One region of the Limosilactobacillus mucosae genome, then DNA from elsewhere that is predicted to be linked to it. Evidence: a T-box and tRNA genes for the amino acid it is inferred to sense, from the RefSeq annotation. Region 1 holds a T-box; the other regions hold tRNA genes.

Region 1 (6,009 bases):
CATTGGCGCATTGGCTTCATTGCGAATGTTGCGCACGGCCGTAATCAGTTCGATCAGACGCTTCATCTGTTCTTCTGATTTTTCATCTGCAAATTCATCATGAACCACTGGATAGTCAGCAATCATGATTGACTTGCCTTCATGCGGCATATCTTGCCACAGCGCCTCAGTAACGAATGGCATGATCGGATGCATCAGTTTAAGCGTTTGGTCGAGCACGTAGCCTAAAATGTTCTTGGTGTCGGCTTTTTCTGCTTCTGTACCATTGTTGAGCTTTTCTTTGGTCATTTCAATGTACCAGTCACAGAAATCGTTCCAGATAAAGTTGTACAGACAGCGACAAGCTTCACCAAAGTCAAATGACTCAAATTGATCGGTAACCTGCTTGATCGTTGCGTTCAAACGACTCAAAATCCAACGGTCTGCCAGATCCCACTTGTCTTTAGCCGGCAGTTTTGGTGCATTCTGCATGTCACCAAGATTCATGATTACATAACGGCTGGCATTCCAGATCTTGTTGATAAAGTTCCAGGCTGCATCCATCTTCTTGTAGGAGAAACGAATGTCTTGACCTGGCGTAGAACCCGTAACCAGGAACCAGCGCAAAGCATCCGTACCATACTTTTCGATGACGTCCATTGGATCAATCCCGTTACCCAAAGACTTACTCATCTTACGGCCCTGCTCATCACGAATCAAGCCGTGCAGCAAGACATTGCGGAATGGTGCCTTGCCGGTAAATTCCAGTGATTGGAAGATCATCCGGGCAACCCAGAAGAAGATGATGTCGTAACCGCTGACCAGCGTGTTGGTTGGGAAATAACGCTTAAAGTCAGCAGAATCAGTGTCTGGCCAGCCCATCGTTGAAAATGGCCACAATGCCGAGCTAAACCAGGTATCAAGCACATCTTTGTCCTGCTCCCAGTTTTCGGCGTCTTTTGGTGCCTCCATGCCAACGTACATTTCACCGGTTTGTTTGTTGTACCAAGCCGGAATTCGGTGACCCCACCATAATTGACGTGAGATAACCCAGTCATGCACGTTTTCCATCCACTGATTAAAGGTGTGCTCAAAACGTTCTGGGACAAAGTTGACCCGATCAGCTGTCTTTTGGTTGGCCAATGCTTTTTCTGCCAATGGCTTCATCTTAACGAACCACTGCGTTGAAAGCCGAGATTCAACCTGTACGCCGGTCCGTTCAGAGTGACCAACAGAGTGTACGATTGGATCAATCTTCAGCATATAGCCGCCATCTTCCAGATCCTTGACGATTGCCTTGCGCGCCTCGAAACGATCCATCCCGCAGTACTTGCCGGCATTTTCATTCAGCGAGGCGTCCTCGTTCATCGTGTTGAGTTCAGGCAGGTTGTGACGCTTGCCAACCAAGAAGTCGTTTGGATCATGAGCCGGCGTAATCTTAACCATCCCAGTACCAAATTCAGGCGTTACGTAGTCATCAGCAATGATTTCGATCTCACGGTTGACCAGCGGCACCATAACATGCTTGCCGACCAGTTCCTTGTAGCGTTCATCATTTGGGTTTACGGCAACGGCCTCATCGCCAAACATGGTTTCAGGACGCGTCGTAGCAACTTCAATGTAGTCTTTGCCATTAAACGTCGTGCCGTCGGTAAATGGATATTTAACGTGGTAGAAGGCACCCTTGTCATCTTTGTGGATAACCTCCATGTCGGAAAGCGCCGTCCGTGCCTGTGGGTCCCAGTTGATAATGTAGGTTGCCCGGTAGATCAGTCCCTTATTGTACAAATCAACGAAAACCTTGCGAACCGCTTTGTTTAGGCCCTCGTCAAGGGTAAAGCGTTCACGATCGTAGTCAACTGAGATTCCCATCTTAGCCCACTGTTTGTGGATGATGTCGGCATATTCGTCTTTCCAGTCCCATACTTGTTGAATAAACTTTTCGCGACCCAGGTCATAGCGTGAAATGCCTTGTTCGCGCAGCCGTGCTTCAACCTTAGCCTGCGTTGCAATGCCGGCGTGGTCCATCCCTGGCAGCCACAAAACGTCATAGCCCTGCATCCGCTTTTGCCGAATAATCATATCCTGCAGCGTGGTATCCCAGGCATGACCCAAGTGCAGCTTGCCAGTAACGTTAGGAGGTGGAATAACGATTGAATATGGCTTGGCTTTCTTATCACCACTTGGCTTAAAGAACCCTTCATCGATCCACCACTGGTAGCGCCCTTCTTCAATCGAAGCCGGGTTGAACTTGGTGGACATGTTCTTTTCTGACATGGCAAGTTCCCCTTTCAGATTTACAGTTATTGGTTAATTTAATTGGCATCAAACAAAAAAAGACTCGCCCTAATAAATTAGGACGAGTCTGCTCGCGGTACCACCTAAATTGAAACCCATCCAAAGACAGGCTTCCACTCAAACATGGGATATCGGCCATGAACCGGAACTGCCTACTTGCTTTCAGCAATTCTGCTCGCGAGCTACCTTCAATCTGGCAAACCGAACCTTTTTTCAGCAACAAGGTCTCTCTAAACGGCTTTACCAGATCTACTCTCTCGTTCAATGCTTGAATAGCGTAATAATAAAAGAAATTTTTGACAACGTCAAGTCGATTCAAATAATTTCTTAATTATTCAGCAGCCGTGCCCAACTTTTCTACTGCATTCAAGGCAGCCAGATAGTCAGGCTCATGCGTCATTTCAGGAACGATCTGTCGATAGACGATCTGGCCATCAGCATCAATGAGGAAGATTGACCGTGCCAAGACGCCTTCATCAGGGATCAAAAGCTTCATTGCATAGCCAAATGACTGTTCATAATCAGATAAAAGCTCAGCATTTGGGATATCATTGGCCGCGCACCAGCCCTTCTGTTCGTTAATTGGATTGGTGGAGACCGTAATCAAGCGGACGTCAGGATATTCAGCCATTGCCTTGTTGAATTTGCGTGACTGCAGCGAGCAGACCGACGTATTGATGTCTGGTACGACTGAGAATAAAGTTGGCTTGCCCAGCAGCTCACGAGTCTTAACCCGTTGATTCTGAGCATCAAACAGCTTAAAGTGAGGAATTTCCGTACCTACTTCTGGCGGATTGCCGACCAGCTGCATCTTCTCACCATTGACAGTAACTTCCACGATGAACGCTCCTTTCAGTTTCACAGCGTTTTTTAATTTTGTGTGGGAACAGTATACCAAATTTAGCACCATTCGAATAGCCAAATCCGGTGTTTGAAATAAAAAAGCTGATGCATTAAAAAGTCTTGCATCAGCTTAAATTTTACAGCAATTCGGCGAATACGTCTTGATTCTGATTCAAGAATTCGTCACCAGCATGAATCTCAGTAATCTTAATGTTTTCCAAAGCCCGCTGCATCAATCCTTCAACATCCAGCCGTGCTTCATAGGCCCGTGCCCGTTTCAGGTTTGGCTTGGTTTTTGGCGATGGCGGCGTAAAGACCGTACAGCAGTCTTCATATGGCAGAATCGACAATTCATAGGTATCGATTTCTTCAGCGATCTTGATGATTTCAGTCTTATCAAACGACAGAACCGGACGCAGCACCGGCCAGGTAGTCACATCATTAATAGCGACCATGCTTTCCATCGTCTGTGAGGCTACCTGTCCAAGGCTTTCACCGTTAAAGATGGCCAGGCCATGGCGTTTCATGGCCAAAGCCGCGGCCAGTCTAAGCATTAAGCGGCGCTGGACGGTCATCAGATAGCCCTCGGGAATCTTTTCCTTAACCGTTTCTTGAATTTCGGTAAACGGTACTTGAATGAACTTGATGCTACCACAATATTTTGCCAGTTTGCTGGTCAGTTCCTTTGATTTAGCTAATGCCTGTTCACTGGTATATGGCGGACTGTAGAAGTGCACCATCTCCAAAGAAACCCCACGCTTCATGGCCAGGTAGGCAGCAACCGGTGAATCGATTCCGCCTGAAAGCATCATCATACCTTTACCAGCCGTTCCAACTGGTAGACCACCTGCGCCCTTGATCTTTTCACTGGTCAGATAAATTCCGCTTTTCCGAATCTCAACCATCAGATCAATATCTGGATGGTGAACGTCAACTGTTAAAAGATCAGGAAATTCCTTTAGCAGATAGGCTCCCAGCTCACGATTCATCTCAAACGTCCCCATTGGAAAGCCATGGTCGGCATGCCGAGTACTGATCTTAAAGGTGGCCGGTTCTTTTACCTGTTCTCTGATCATCTTAGCCGCTGCCTGCTTAACTGCTTCAAAGTCGCTTTCAACTCGTAAAGAAGGAGAGAAGGTCTGGATGCCAAACACCTGCTTTAAGCGATCCATGACCTGACTACTGTCGGCACCGTTTAAGTCAATATGCATCCGGTCTCTTTGCGGATGAATCTTAACCTGATCAAAGCCATGCAACGCTTTGGTAACATTGGCTCCCAAACGGTCAATAAAGTTCTTTTGGTTGCGCCCTTTAGTCGAAAGCTCGCCATAGCGCACCATAATTTCATCATATTGCATTTTGGAACTAGATTTTCCTTTCAAAAACTAATCGATAATCTTCTTAAAGCCGGCATACAGCTCATCAAAGACGCGATTGAACTCATCAGCCTCAGCCAAGGTGTTTTGATCGCCCAGGCTGATCCGTACGGCACTGGTTGCAATTTCATCGGGAACCTTCATAGCCGCCAAAGTCCCGGCTTCAACGTGCTTCTTTGAGGAGCAGGCACTGGTCGTTGAAATATAGATATCGTGATCTTCAAAAGCGTGCACGATCGTTTCACCACGGACGCCAACAATTGCAAACGTCAGAATATGAGGAGCAAACGAATCATCATTTTGCGAGATAACCTCAACGTGTTCAAAATTCTTGATATGATCGTAAATTCGCGTCTTGACTGCTTTTTCGCGTTCAACGGCCTGCTTTTCGTTTTGTTTTACCAACCGTAATGCCTTGGCCATCGCAACAAAACCAGCCGTATTTTCGGTCCCATTGCGGCGGCCGCGCTCCTGACCGCCACCATCAATCAGTGGAGCCAGCTTGCGGCCGGCTTTGGCACATACAAAGCCGGTTCCGCGCGGTGCATGGAACTTATGACCAGAAAAGACCGCAAAATCGACCCGATCTGAAAAGACAAGGTCATCGATTCCCTTACCGATTGCCTGCACCGCATCAACCATAAAGTGAACTTTAGGATAGTCCTTTAAGATTTCACCAATTTCCTTGATTGGCTGAATCGTACCAATCTCATTGTTGACAACCATTGATTCAACCAGAATCGTATCTGGGCGCAGTGCTTTTCTAACGTCTTCTGGATCAATGCGTCCCTGATCATCGACCGGCAGATAGGTAATCTCAAAACCAAGGTCAGCTAAGCGCTCCATCGAATTACGCACCGCAGCATGCTCAACGCTGGTCGTAATAATATGTTTGCCATATTGACGCTTTTCAATTGCCGTTCCTTTGATGACCCAGTTGTCGCCCTCTGAACCACCACTGGTAAAAACAATCTCACTTGGCAAAACGTCAAACAGGTCCGCAATCTGTTTACGTGCCTGCTCTTGAAGATTCCAAGCCGTCTCACCAACCTTATGCAGACTGGAGGGATTCCCCCAAATCTTTTGGCAGACTTGATTATACGTATCCAAAACTTCCGGCCAGATCTGCGTCGTGGCACTATTGTCAAAATAAATCATACTGTGCTTACTCCTTTAATGCACGCGGGAAAACAGATTTTCCTCGCAAGATATTGCCGCCGATGGATCACATCCGCGACGAAGGTTCGGCTCCTAAAACAACGCTACATTATAACAGATCCCGTTTCTTTTAACCATGATTGACACTTGAAAATAAAAAAACGCGTCATTGGCGACACGTTTTTGGTTTTAAGAATTGCGCTTAAGCTCGGTATAGTAACGCTGCTCCATTCGCTTATAGGAACCCGGCTCGACTTTTTCAACGGCCTTTTCCAAGATTTCCAGACTACCTGGATAATTATAGCGATTGAATTCATTTTGTGCTTTGGCAATCGCATCATTAATCTCTTCATGG
Region 2 (6,009 bases), 780 kb from region 1:
CATTTATGACGACCGCGGATGGTACTTTTGAAGCAACCGGTGTCACGACTGGCGTTTCCGCATTTGACCGTGCTGCTACGATCAAGCGTATTGCCAACCCCGCTGCTAAGCCAACCGACTTTAACCACCCTGGCCACATTCAACCACTTTATGCTTTGGATGGCGGGCTGCGCAAACGGATCGGTCATACTGAAGCTTCTGTTGACCTGGCATATCTGGCGGGCGCTGAACCGGCTGCGGTAATCATTGAAGTGCTTAAAGAAGATGGCCACATGGCTCGCCGCGACGATCTGGCAGAAATGGCCAAGCGCGTCAACGTTCCTTACATTACCATCAATCAAATCATCGAATACATGGACGCTCACAACATCAAGGAAGCCAGCGACCTGCAAGCTGCCACGGTCCAAGGCTAATCTGACTCGCTACTGACTAGGTCTCGTTATTAAAATAAAACTCCCCGCTTGGCTGCGAGGAGTTTTATTTTATTTGAGGAGATATTTATAGTATTTCAGCATATTTGAGCTAAATGATCTCAGCCCACGATTGTTGATCCTTTGGCATGTGCTGCTTTTTTTAGGAAAAATGTCATTTAAGGAGATTAATAAAGAATGTTTTAAGCGCCCCAGACTTCTTCGGCAATGCTTTTGACCAAGGCAATCTTAGCCCACTGTTGTTCTTCAGTCAGGATATTGCCTTCTTCAGTTGAAGAGAAGCCACATTGCGTACTCAGGCATAGTTTGTCCAGATCATGATACTGTGCCGCTTCTTGAATCCGGTCCAAGATAACCTGCCGATCTTCCAATTCACCAGATTTAGAGGTTAGCAGACCCAGCACCACGTATTTGTCGGCTGGGACCTTCGCCAAGGGTTCAAAACCGCCTGCCCGCTCTGAATCGTATTCCAGATAAAAGGCTGCCACGTTTTCTTTCGCCAGTACATAGTCAGCAACGGGACCATAACCGCCTTTGGTTGCCCAAGTGGAGTGGTAGTTGCCACGGCAGACATGCGTAGTCACGACCAAATCAGCTGGCAGGTTTACCAAGGCATCATTGTTGATCTTTAAGAGTTGTTCTTGCAACAGTTCACGGCTTTGACCATCTTCTGCAAACACATGCCAGAATTCGTCATCAGCAATTGATCCCCAGGTACAGTCATCCAGTTTCAAGTCACGACAGCCGGCATCATATAAAGCCAAAATCAGATCATGGTAAGCTTGCGAAACGTCTTTGGCCAATTCTGCCTTGGATGAGTAAAATTCAGCGATGGCCTCGTTCTTCCCCTCACCCAGTACTAATTCTTCATAACATTGTGCCGGTGCCGGAATGCTTTGGCGTGGGATCAGGTCCGTGCCATCCGTTAAGCGCTTAAGGTACTTGAAGGCTTCCAGGTCGGGGTGCGTACCGTTAAAGCGAACCTTGCCTGTCACAGCTGCTGAATCTGCACGGGTTTCTTCACCATGGAAAAAGTAGCCATGCTCTGGATTCGTGTGTGCGATCCCTTCAAAGCCCCAGAACGTGTCCAGATGCCACCAAGAACGCCGAAACTCGCCATCAGTAACCGCGTGCAGGCCTGCTTGCGCCTCTTTTTCGACCAGTTCCTTGATACACTTGTCTTCAACGTTTTTCAGTTCGTCATGGTCAATTTCATGGTTGGCAAATTTTTCCCGAGCCGCTTTCAGTTCGGCTGGACGCAGGAAACTGCCCACAATATCATAACGGAATGGTGAAGTCGTGCGGTTGGTAAAAGTTAAAGTTTGTGCTTGCGTCATATGTGATAACTTCCTTTCGAAAATGCTTGTTTGGCAGGACTTCTCAGGAAATTAAAAATCCCTGGGAAAAGCACATCCTGCACTTTCTCCCAGGGACGTTGACTGCTTATTCAACGTGTTACCACCCTGATTCAGCTAGACCTCACAATCTAGCCCTTACTGAGTACTCTAAAAATTAGAAGACCCGGACCGTGATATCGGACGTCACCCCGCGGCCGGCTTACCAAACGGCTCGCCCGCCGACTTGCTCCAAGACCATCTTCATCGCGTTTCACGATCCCGGCTCTCACCTACCCCGGTTCTCTTTAAAGGCTGCCCGCGACTACTCATCTCTTCTAAGCAATTTCTAATTTTGATGTAATCATCATACTTGTCATAACGATAAATGTCAACCATTATTCTAAAAATTATTAGATTCCATCAAGACAAGATTAAGAAGCTTTAATTTAGAAGCGACGTTTCTTGATTTAAGAAGCGTGCATCATGATAAATTCGAACACTCGCGTTGGCAAAATGGCGTGGGCAAATACCAATGGCTTAGCCCCGAACCCAATCAGATAGCGTGGCTTAGGGCGTCGCGCATTAACTGCCTTAACGGTTGCCTTAACGACTACCTGAGGCTTGCTCATCATGTTGCCATTGTATTGCTTGTGCATCCCTTCAGCGACCTTTAGCGCAGTCTTTTCATAAGCACCGCCCTTAGCCGAGTCAGCGAGATGATCAGCCGCAATGTGTCCCCAGTCAGTCTTGATGCCGCCTGGTTCGATCAAAATTACATCGATGCCAAACTGCTTTACTTCCATTCGCAGGGCATCGCTAAAAGCTTCAACGGCATATTTAGTCGCGTGATACCAGCCACCCATAAACGATACCAAGCGGCCACCCATCGATGATACATTGATGATTTTACCTGAGTGTTGCGCGCGCATGTAAGGCAAAACGTTTTTTGTCAGAGCTGCCAAGCCAAACAAGTTGACGTCAAATTGGCGCTTGGCCTCTGCCAGATCAACGTCCTCAATCGCGCCGTAACTGCCATAACCTGCATTGTTAATCAAGACATCAATTCGGCCTTCCTTGGCAATAATTAATTTCTGCAATGGCAGCCTTATTCGATGCCTCATCAGTAATATCCAGCTTCAGTGGCGTTACCCCATATTCTTTTAAAGCGGCCATTTTTTCAACCCGACGCGCGGCACCATAAACTTTATTGCCTTGCTGTGCTAAAGTCTTTGCCGTCTCAAAACCCATTCCGCTGCTAGCACCCGTTACCAAGATCACTTTATTGCTCATAATTAAACCTCCATTTGTTTAACTCGTATTTGATGATCTTAGTATATCCAAAATGGCTAGATTGATGAACATCATAAGACGCCATTAGTTTATCAATATGTGCCAATTCATTTTGCCATAATTGTACAATTTGAGATTGCCGTTTTTGTACATTTTGAAGTCGCCATCGACATTGTTTAATGGGTCAGAATGCTTGGGAGCAATTTTTATCCACGCACCCTGCAAAAGAGTGCGACATCAGATGAAAATACGATTGTGACAGCCAATAATATTTCAATCCACGCACCCTACGAGAAAGTGCGACCGCAATATATAGAAAAATGATTTTCTTCTATGTGTTGGGCTAAAAATTTTAATGAAGAATAAAATATATCTCTCATAATAAAACAAATTTAAATTAATCAACTAAAAAAGTAGTACAAATCTTTAGGAATAACATATTTACTTCTGGTCCATACCTAATAAAGACTATCTGATTTTAATTCTCTTTGATTGTCTTTATTTCCCATTTCTGAATGCCTATTTTAATTATAGGAAACGCTACCGTCTTTATAGTCCGTCTATAGTCCGTCTGGAGAAAAATAATTTAAATTTTTTATTTTAGAATGTATTTTTACTAAATAGGATTTTTTCTATTCTATTAAGATCACGCCAAGCACACCCAATTATCGTGAATAATACAAAAAACCGCCAGACGACGTAATGTCATCTGACGGTTAATCAGTTGGGCTAGCTGGGTTCGAACCAGCGCATGACGGTACCAAAAACCGTTGCCTTACCACTTGGCTATAGCCCAATAAATAAAAATGGAGGATACAGGGCTCGAACCTGTGACCCTCTGCTTGTAAGGCAGATGCTCTCCCAACTGAGCTAATCCTCCATAATGCATGGCAATGCCCTATCCTCGCAGGGAGCGATCCCCCAACTACTTTCGGCGCGTTGAAGCTTAACTTCTGTGTTCGGTATGGGAACAGGTGTATCCTTCAAGCCATCATCACCACACTAATCCTTTTCAGGATTGAGAGCTTGCACTCTCAAAACTAAACAATATCTATTCTTCTCACGTTCAATCGAAACACCCTAAACTTGGTTAAGTCCTCGACCGATTAGTAATGGTCCGCTCCATGCCTCGCGGCACTTCCACTTCCATCCTATCTACCTCATCATCTCTGAGGGGTCTTACTTCCATAAGGAATGGGAAATCTCATCTTGAGGCGAGTTTCACGCTTAGATGCTTTCAGCGTTTATCTCATCCATACATAGCTACCCAGCGATGCTCCTGGCGGAACAACTGGTACACCAGCGGTATGTCCATCCCGGTCCTCTCGTACTAAGGACAGGTCCTCTCAAATTTCCTACGCCCGCGACGGATAGGGACCGAACTGTCTCACGACGTTCTGAACCCAGCTCGCGTACCGCTTTAATGGGCGAACAGCCCAACCCTTGGGACCGACTACAGCCCCAGGATGCGATGAGCCGACATCGAGGTGCCAAACCTCCCCGTCGATGTGGACTCTTGGGGGAGATAAGCCTGTTATCCCCAGGGTAGCTTTTATCCGTTGAGCGATGGCCCTTCCATGCGGAACCACCGGATCACTAAGCCCGACTTTCGTCCCTGCTCGACCTGTCTGTCTCGCAGTCAAGCTCGCTTGTGCCTTTACACTCTGCGAATGATTTCCAACCATTCTGAGCGAACCTTTGGGCGCCTCCGTTATCTTTTGGGAGGCGACCGCCCCAGTCAAACTGCCCACCTGACACTGTCTCCCACCACGATCAGTGGTGCGGGTTAGAGTGATCATAATGCAAGGGTAGTATCCCACCAACGCCTCTGCCAAAACTAGCGTCCTGGCTTCTATGGCTCCTACCTATCCTGTACAAGCAGTACAAGCACTCAATATCAAGCTACAGTAAAGCTCCATGGGGTCTTTCCGTCCTGTCGCGGGTAGCCTGCATCTTCACAGGCAATTCAATTTCACCGAGTCTCTCGTTGAGACAGTGCCCAGATCGTTACGCCTTTCGTGCGGGTCGGAACTTACCCGACAAGGAATTTCGCTACCTTAGGACCGTTATAGTTACGGCCGCCGTTTACTGGGGCTTCAATTCAGGGCTTCGCCGAAGCTAACTCTTCCTTTTAACCTTCCAGCACCGGGCAGGCGTCAGCCCCTATACTTCATCTTACGATTTTGCAGAAACCTGTGTTTTTGATAAACAGTCGCCTGGGCCTTTTCACTGCGGCTGATCTTGCGATCAGCACCCCTTCTCCCTAAGTTACGGGGTCATTTTGCCGAGTTCCTTAACGAGAGTTCGCTCGCTCACCTTAGGATACTCTCCTCGACTACCTGTGTCGGTTTGCGGTACGGGCAGTTGATTATTCGCTAGAAGCTTTTCTCGGCAGCGTGACATCAACGACTTCGCTACTATAATTTCGCTCCCCGTCACAGCTTGTCAACCCGCTGATAAGCATTTGACTCATCAACTGACTTGCTGCTTGGCCGGACACTTCCAATCGTCCGGATCGCTTAGCCTTCTGCGTCACTCCATCACTCAAGCACAATCAACTGGTACAGGAATATCAACCTGTTGTCCATCGTCTACGCCTCTCGGCCTCGACTTAGGTCCCGACTAACCCTGGGAGGACGAGCCTTCCCCAGGAAACCTTAGTCATTCGGTGGACAGGATTCTCACCTGTCTTTCGCTACTCATACCGGCATTCTCACTTCCAAGCGCTCCACCAGTCCTTACGGTCTGACTTCATCGCCCTTGGAACGCTCTCCTACCACGCATCCTAATGGATGCATCCATAGCTTCGGTAATATGCTTAGCCCCGGTACATTTTCGGCGCAGAGTCACTCGACTAGTGAGCTATTACGCACTCTTTAAATGATGGCTGCTTCTGAGCCAACATCCTAGTTGTCTGTGCAATTCCACATCCTTTTCCACTTAGCATATAT
Region 3 (6,009 bases), 790 kb from region 1:
TCGGGAATACAAGATTTGAACTTGCGACCTCTTCGTCCCGAACGAAGCGCTCTACCAAGCTGAGCTAATTCCCGATTAATGCACCCAGAAGGAGTCGAACCTTCAACCTTCTGATTCGTAGTCAGACACTCTATCCAATTGCGCTATGGGTGCATGAAATAATGGAATCAAGCGGAAGACGGGATTCGAACCCGCGACCCCCACCATGGCAAGGTGATGTTCTACCACTGAACTACTTCCGCAAATGTTTATTTAAATTCGCTGATAACGTATCAACAGTTATATATATTACCGATAAAAACGTTTAATGTCAATACTAATTTTATATTTTCGTCAATTATTCCGATATTTATTAATTTTGACCTGAATGAAACCAACTTGGCAGATTGCCTCAAGCCGACATCTGGAAGCGGTTGCTGAATAGCGTTATAATTAAGACAAAATTTGGGGAAAGGAGCTGAAAATTATGAAAAAATTCTCGCATCGGCAAAAATTGTTCATGATTTTAGCTGTCGCCTTAGTAGCCGTGCTCCTGCAATACGCTTTTAAGCAGGCACTGGCTGCCCAGATTCTGGTAACCATCGTGGGAGCCGGTATCGCGCTTTCAATGCTGATTGAGATGATCCATACTCTTAAAAGCGGTCGCTATGGCGTTGACCTGCTGGCAATCATCGCCGTTGTCTCCACTCTAAGCGTCGGTGAGTATTGGGCCGCTATGGTGATTTTAGTAATGCTGGTCGGTGGCGACGCTTTGGAAGACTATGCCTCTCGTAAGGCCAACTCTGAGCTTAAGGCATTGCTTGACAACTCGCCGCAGTCTGCACACCGGCTGATGAACGATCGGATTGAAGACGTTCATGTCGACCAGGTTAAGGTTGGCGATACGATCGTCGTTAAGCCTGGCGAGCTGGTACCAATTGATGGCGAAATCATTAAAGGCAATACGCAGGTCAACGAATCATCGCTGACCGGTGAATCAAAGCCAATCGATAAGCAGGTTGGCGATCAGGTAATGTCAGGCTCGCTGAACGGCGATCAGGCAATCGTCATTAAAGCAGTCAAATTAGCGCGTGACAGTCAGTATCAAAAACTGGTGGCCCTGGTTAAAGAGGCGGAGAACACCCCGGCTCACTTTGTCCGTTTGGCAGACCGCTATGCCGTTCCCTTTACTGCGGCTGCCCTTGTAATTGGTGGCATCGCTTGGATCGTCAGCAAAGATCCCAGTCGTTTCGCTCAAGTAATGGTTGTCGCTTCACCATGTCCACTGATTTTAGCGGCGCCAGTTGCCATCGTTTCGGGGATGAGTCGGGCCTCACGCAGCGGGATCATCGTTAAGACTGGCAGCGTCCTGGAAAAAATGGCGCATCCGAAAACCATGGCCTTTGACAAAACCGGTACGATTACCAGCGGCCGGTTGACCGTTGATCATCTTGAACCGGCCAAGGGAATCGACATTAAGGAACTGCTGCACTTTGCTGCCAGTGCCGAGGACCAGTCGCCACATATCCTTGCCCGTTCAACCGTCGCCTATGCGCAAGCACACCAGATTCCGCTTAGTTCTGCCAGTGAATTAAAAGAGGTTGTCGGCAACGGGATCTTAGCAATCGTTGATGGTCGACAAGTCAAGGTCGGCAAGCTGATCTTTGCTGATCCAGATACGACCCAAAAGCCGCTGTCTCAGACTGCAATCTATGTCAGCGTGGATGATCAGTATTGGGGCTGCGTGATTTTTCAAGATCAGATTCGTCCTGAAGCGCCACGTACTATGGAGCAGCTGCGTCAGCTGGGCGTCGAGCACCTGGTTATGCTGACTGGCGATCAAAAAGCCATTGCGCAGCACGTTGCTAAACTGGTCGGCATCCATGAGGTAAAAGCTGACCTATTGCCCGAACAAAAGATTGCGGCCTTAAAAAACGTTCCGGAAAATCGCCGTCCTGTCGTAATGGTTGGTGATGGCGTCAATGATGCACCCGCATTGGCAACTGCCGATGTCGGAATCGCCATGGGTGCTCATGGATCAACGGCAGCCAGTGAGTCTGCCGATCTGGTAATCGTTAAAGATGACCTGCACCGGGTTGCCATTGCCGTTACGATCTCACAAGAAACCATGCGCATTGCTCAACAGGCCGTCTTGATCGGTATCGGTATCTGTACGGTTTTAATGCTGATTGCCGCATTTGGCATCATCCCTGCATTTATCGGGGCAATGCTGCAGGAAGTAATTGATACCGTCTCGATTCTTTGGGCATTAAGAGCTCGTCACGGGACGTCTGATATTGATGACTGACCCAACTTAAAACAGCGTTGTGTTGGACACTAAAGTCTGCACAGCGCTGTTTTTATGATTAGATCATTTATTCATTAGCGATTACCGAACTGAGCTTTTGAATCGATCCGACATCCCCAACAACTGAGATATGATCGCCATAATGAAGCATGTCGTCGGCTTGTGGCAGCTTGTTAACCTGCTCTCCGCTGACAATGGCAATCACATTGACTTGATAAGTATCGCGCAGATTAAGCTCTTTTAGCGTATGCTCACAGAAATCTGGACTCTTAACCTCGATTTCGGCCAGCGTCAGTTCATGATTCAAGATCAAATAGTTGGCAATATTTAAATGCAGCTGATGAAATACCATTCGTCTGGCCATGTCACGTTCCGGACGCACGACATAGTCAGCCCCAATTTTTTCCAGCACCCGGGCATGATTTTCGTTTTCTGCCTTACAGATAATGTTTTTAGCGCCCAACTCTTTAACGATCAGGGTTGCCATGATACTGGCCTGAATATTGCCCACCGAAATATAGACATTGTCAAAGCTCCCTAGATCCAGCTCGCGCATCGCTTCTTCATCTTGAGCATCGGCAATGACTGCTCGCGTTACCATATTGGCATATTCATTGACGACATCTTCATTCTTATCAATGGCCAAAATATCTTGATGCGCCTCGGCCAAAGTTTCACAGACCGAGCTGCCAAACTGACCGATACCAATTACTGCATAGTTGTTTTTATTAGCCAATCAAAACCCCTTCTTCCGGATAGCGATAGTTCTTTTGCTTTGGATGAGCATTTAAAACCGTAAACATTACGGTGTAGATGCCAACCCGACCGATAAACATCAATGCCATAATGATCAGTTTGCCAAACAGATTCAAATGCGACGTAACCCCCATGCTGATACCCGTCGTCCCAAAAGCAGCCATAACTTCAAAAATAATATCTTCCAAAGTAAAATTGGCTGGCAAATGCTGTGTCAGACACAACAGCAGGATTGCCGCGGCAAGAATTGCAAAGGCAACAAAAACCAGCGTCAGCGCCCGAAAAATATTTTCTTCTTTAAAGCGGCGTCTGCCAAAAACCGTATCGCGCTGACCTTTTAAAGTGGCAATACTCTGCAGCGTCAACAGCCCAACCGTAGTCGTTTTGATCCCACCAGCCGTTGATCCTGGCGTCCCACCAATAAACATCAAGATTACCGTTACCGCGATGCCAGCCGGTGAAAGATTTTGATAGGAAAAAGTCGTCAGACCGGCTGTCCGTGGCGTAATAGCCATAAAAACAGTATTGATGAAACGATGCTCGACTGACATATGTGGAAACTGAGCAGCTAGATTATTTTCAGTCAAAAAATAGCTCATCAGTGATAACAGCAGGATAATGGCGCCAGTCGACAGCGCCAGTGAGGTATGCAGCGACAACCGATGCTTTTTTCGATAAAGCAATAGATCACGCCAAACCAAAAAACCAAATGAACCAGCAATAATCAAAACCGCCATGATAAACAAGACATATGTATCATCGGCAAATGACGCCAGACTGTTGCCAAACAGATCAAAACCGGCATTACAAAAAGCTGAGATCGAGTGAAAGATACTGTACCATAGCCCCTTGATCAAACCAAACCGGTGGCCAAAATCAGGCCACAGCAGCAAGGCGCCTAAAGCTTGAATGATCAGTGACAGACCAACGATTAGATTGACAATAGTAATCTGTGCTGGCGACTGCAGGTTCAATGATTCTTGGGCTAACAGACGTGCTGAAAGCCTGATCTTTTGACGCGCAAACAAAAACATCATGATTGCAAACGTCATAAAACCCAGTCCGCCAATCTCAATCAAAGCCGTAATTACCAGCTGACCAAACAAAGACCAGTGAGTCGCCGTATCAACCAGCGTCAGTCCAGTCACGCAGGTTGCACTGGTCGCGGTAAAAAATGCCGTCATAAATGATGGGTCCTCGCCAGGCTTGATTGCAATCGGCAGCATTAAAAGCAGCGTACCGATTGCAATCACGATCAAGAACCCAAACGTCAAGGCTTTTGAGAATGAAAGGCGATAACGACCAAACGTGATCATTTTTATGGCTTCCTTTCCCGATTAAAACTTCTAAGAACAACTATATCAGCGATCAAACGCAAAATAAATCAAAAAACGACTGTACCTTACTTCAGGACAGCCGTTTAATAATAATGCGGATGAAGGGACTCGAACCCTTACATCATAAGATACAAGAACCTAAATCTTGCGCGTCTGCCAATTCCGCCACATCCGCAAGTAAAGCATTAAAAAATGGAGGATACAGGGCTCGAACCTGTGACCCTCTGCTTGTAAGGCAGATGCTCTCCCAACTGAGCTAATCCTCCGTATCAGATATGAAAATCAACAGTTTAATTATACATATCTGAATAAACTCTGTCAAGAACTCAACTACTTTAGGTTCAGTTCCGTCAGCTTATCATCAACCAATTGCAAAACCTGATCAGCTGCATAGGGATCTTCGACAAAATCATATTTGTCTCCATCAATCAGCATTTTAGGACTTTCATCATAGCTGGCATACCAGTCAACATAGCGCTGATTCAACTCGCGATAGTATTCATAAAGACTTGGGTCATTTTCAATCTGTTCAAACGAACGGCCGCGTTTCTTGATTCGCTTCAGCATCGTTTCAAATGAGACCTGAATACTGATCAAAAGACTTGGTGCTTTAGTATGTGCCTGCTGAGGCAATTCTTCCATCATATTGCCCAAAAGCGAGGAATAGATGTCAGCTTCAGTCTGTGTAGCTCGCCCCAAATCGGCATTCAGCCGAAAAAGCAGGGCATCTTCAAAAATTGAGCGGTCTAAAACGTTCAGATCATTATCAAATGAATTCTTGATCTCGGCCAAGCGTTTGTTTAAAAAGTAGATCTGCAGCAAAAAGCCGTATTTCTTAGGATCTTGATAAAACAGCGGCAGGATTTCATTGTCATCAACCGATTCATAGAAAGCCTGACTGTCCAAATGATCAGCCAGCATCCGCGTTAAACTGGTTTTTCCCGCACCAATAGTTCCTGCTAGTACAATCATTGCTTTTCCCCTTTTTCCATTTTCTAAAAAGACACGAGCTATATTGTATCATCTTTGATCCGCCACCGTGAGTAAAATGTTTTTCATTTATCAGTCAACATCATAAAGTCTCAACTAATCAACGAGCCGTCCTTTTTTTTAATATTTTACTGCTTAGCACTAAATGGCTTTTGGCTGATCGCATTTTTACAGTCTGCATCATCATCAACAGCCCCCACAATAAAATCCCCGCCAAAACCGGCGAGGATTCGATAATTATTCAGCTTCTTTTTCCGATTCAGAAACGAATGACTCACTATTGTTGCTCCGTGACAGATCAACGTCCTTGAGAGGAATCAAGTGCGTCTTGTAACGAACCTTATAGTAGATGAATAAAATCAAGAACAATGGTACGGCCATGTAGGTGATGGCGATATTTGACCAATCCATCTTGATAAAGGCATCAATGTTTTGACCACACATTACGACGACACACAAGATCAAGGCAAAGATTGGGCCAAACGGAAACAGCGTAGCATGATACTTTAATTCGCCAACCTGATGTCCCTGCGCAATAAAGGCTCGCCGGAAGCGCAGATGCGAAACGGCAATTCCCAGCCAAGCAATAAAACCGCACAGACCAGATGCCCCAATCAGGTAATTATATGCTTCGGGACC

What was found. The T-box of region 1 lies ahead of H0G69_RS02330 (valine--tRNA ligase). A T-box ahead of a tRNA ligase gene usually reads a tRNA of that ligase, here a tRNA-Val.
Region 2: it encodes a tRNA-Val, which carries the amino acid that the T-box ahead of H0G69_RS02330 (valine--tRNA ligase) is inferred to sense. The anticodon was not compared.
Region 3: it encodes a tRNA-Val, which carries the amino acid that the T-box ahead of H0G69_RS02330 (valine--tRNA ligase) is inferred to sense. The anticodon was not compared.

What each region holds. Positions count from the first base shown of each region.
Region 1 covers NZ_CP058954.1:507,038-513,046, reverse strand. The annotation lists gene H0G69_RS02330 (valine--tRNA ligase) at 1-2,256, opposite strand, end outside; T-box leader at 2,332-2,551, opposite strand; gene tpx (thiol peroxidase) at 2,609-3,115, opposite strand; gene thiI (tRNA uracil 4-sulfurtransferase ThiI) at 3,258-4,478, opposite strand; gene H0G69_RS02315 (cysteine desulfurase family protein) at 4,506-5,654, opposite strand; gene ezrA (septation ring formation regulator EzrA) at 5,844-6,009, opposite strand, start outside.
Region 2 covers NZ_CP058954.1:1,288,068-1,294,076, forward strand. The annotation lists gene ribB (3,4-dihydroxy-2-butanone-4-phosphate synthase) at 1-413, shown strand, start outside; gene H0G69_RS06240 (5-methyltetrahydropteroyltriglutamate--homocysteine S-methyltransferase) at 614-1,768, opposite strand; partial or broken gene H0G69_RS06245 (oxidoreductase) at 2,236-3,058, opposite strand; tRNA gene H0G69_RS06250 (tRNA-Gln) at 3,783-3,854, opposite strand; tRNA gene H0G69_RS06255 (tRNA-Val) at 3,866-3,938, opposite strand; rRNA gene rrf (5S ribosomal RNA) at 3,944-4,060, opposite strand; rRNA gene H0G69_RS06265 (23S ribosomal RNA) at 4,145-6,009, opposite strand, start outside.
Region 3 covers NZ_CP058954.1:1,768,256-1,774,264, forward strand. The annotation lists tRNA gene H0G69_RS08805 (tRNA-Pro) at 1-74, opposite strand; tRNA gene H0G69_RS08810 (tRNA-Arg) at 80-153, opposite strand; tRNA gene H0G69_RS08815 (tRNA-Gly) at 171-242, opposite strand; gene H0G69_RS08820 (heavy metal translocating P-type ATPase) at 467-2,287, shown strand; gene H0G69_RS08825 (potassium channel family protein) at 2,355-3,023, opposite strand; gene H0G69_RS08830 (TrkH family potassium uptake protein) at 3,016-4,359, opposite strand; tRNA gene H0G69_RS08835 (tRNA-Leu) at 4,474-4,555, opposite strand; tRNA gene H0G69_RS08840 (tRNA-Val) at 4,574-4,646, opposite strand; gene H0G69_RS08845 (deoxynucleoside kinase) at 4,711-5,352, opposite strand; gene H0G69_RS08850 (amino acid permease) at 5,608-6,009, opposite strand, start outside.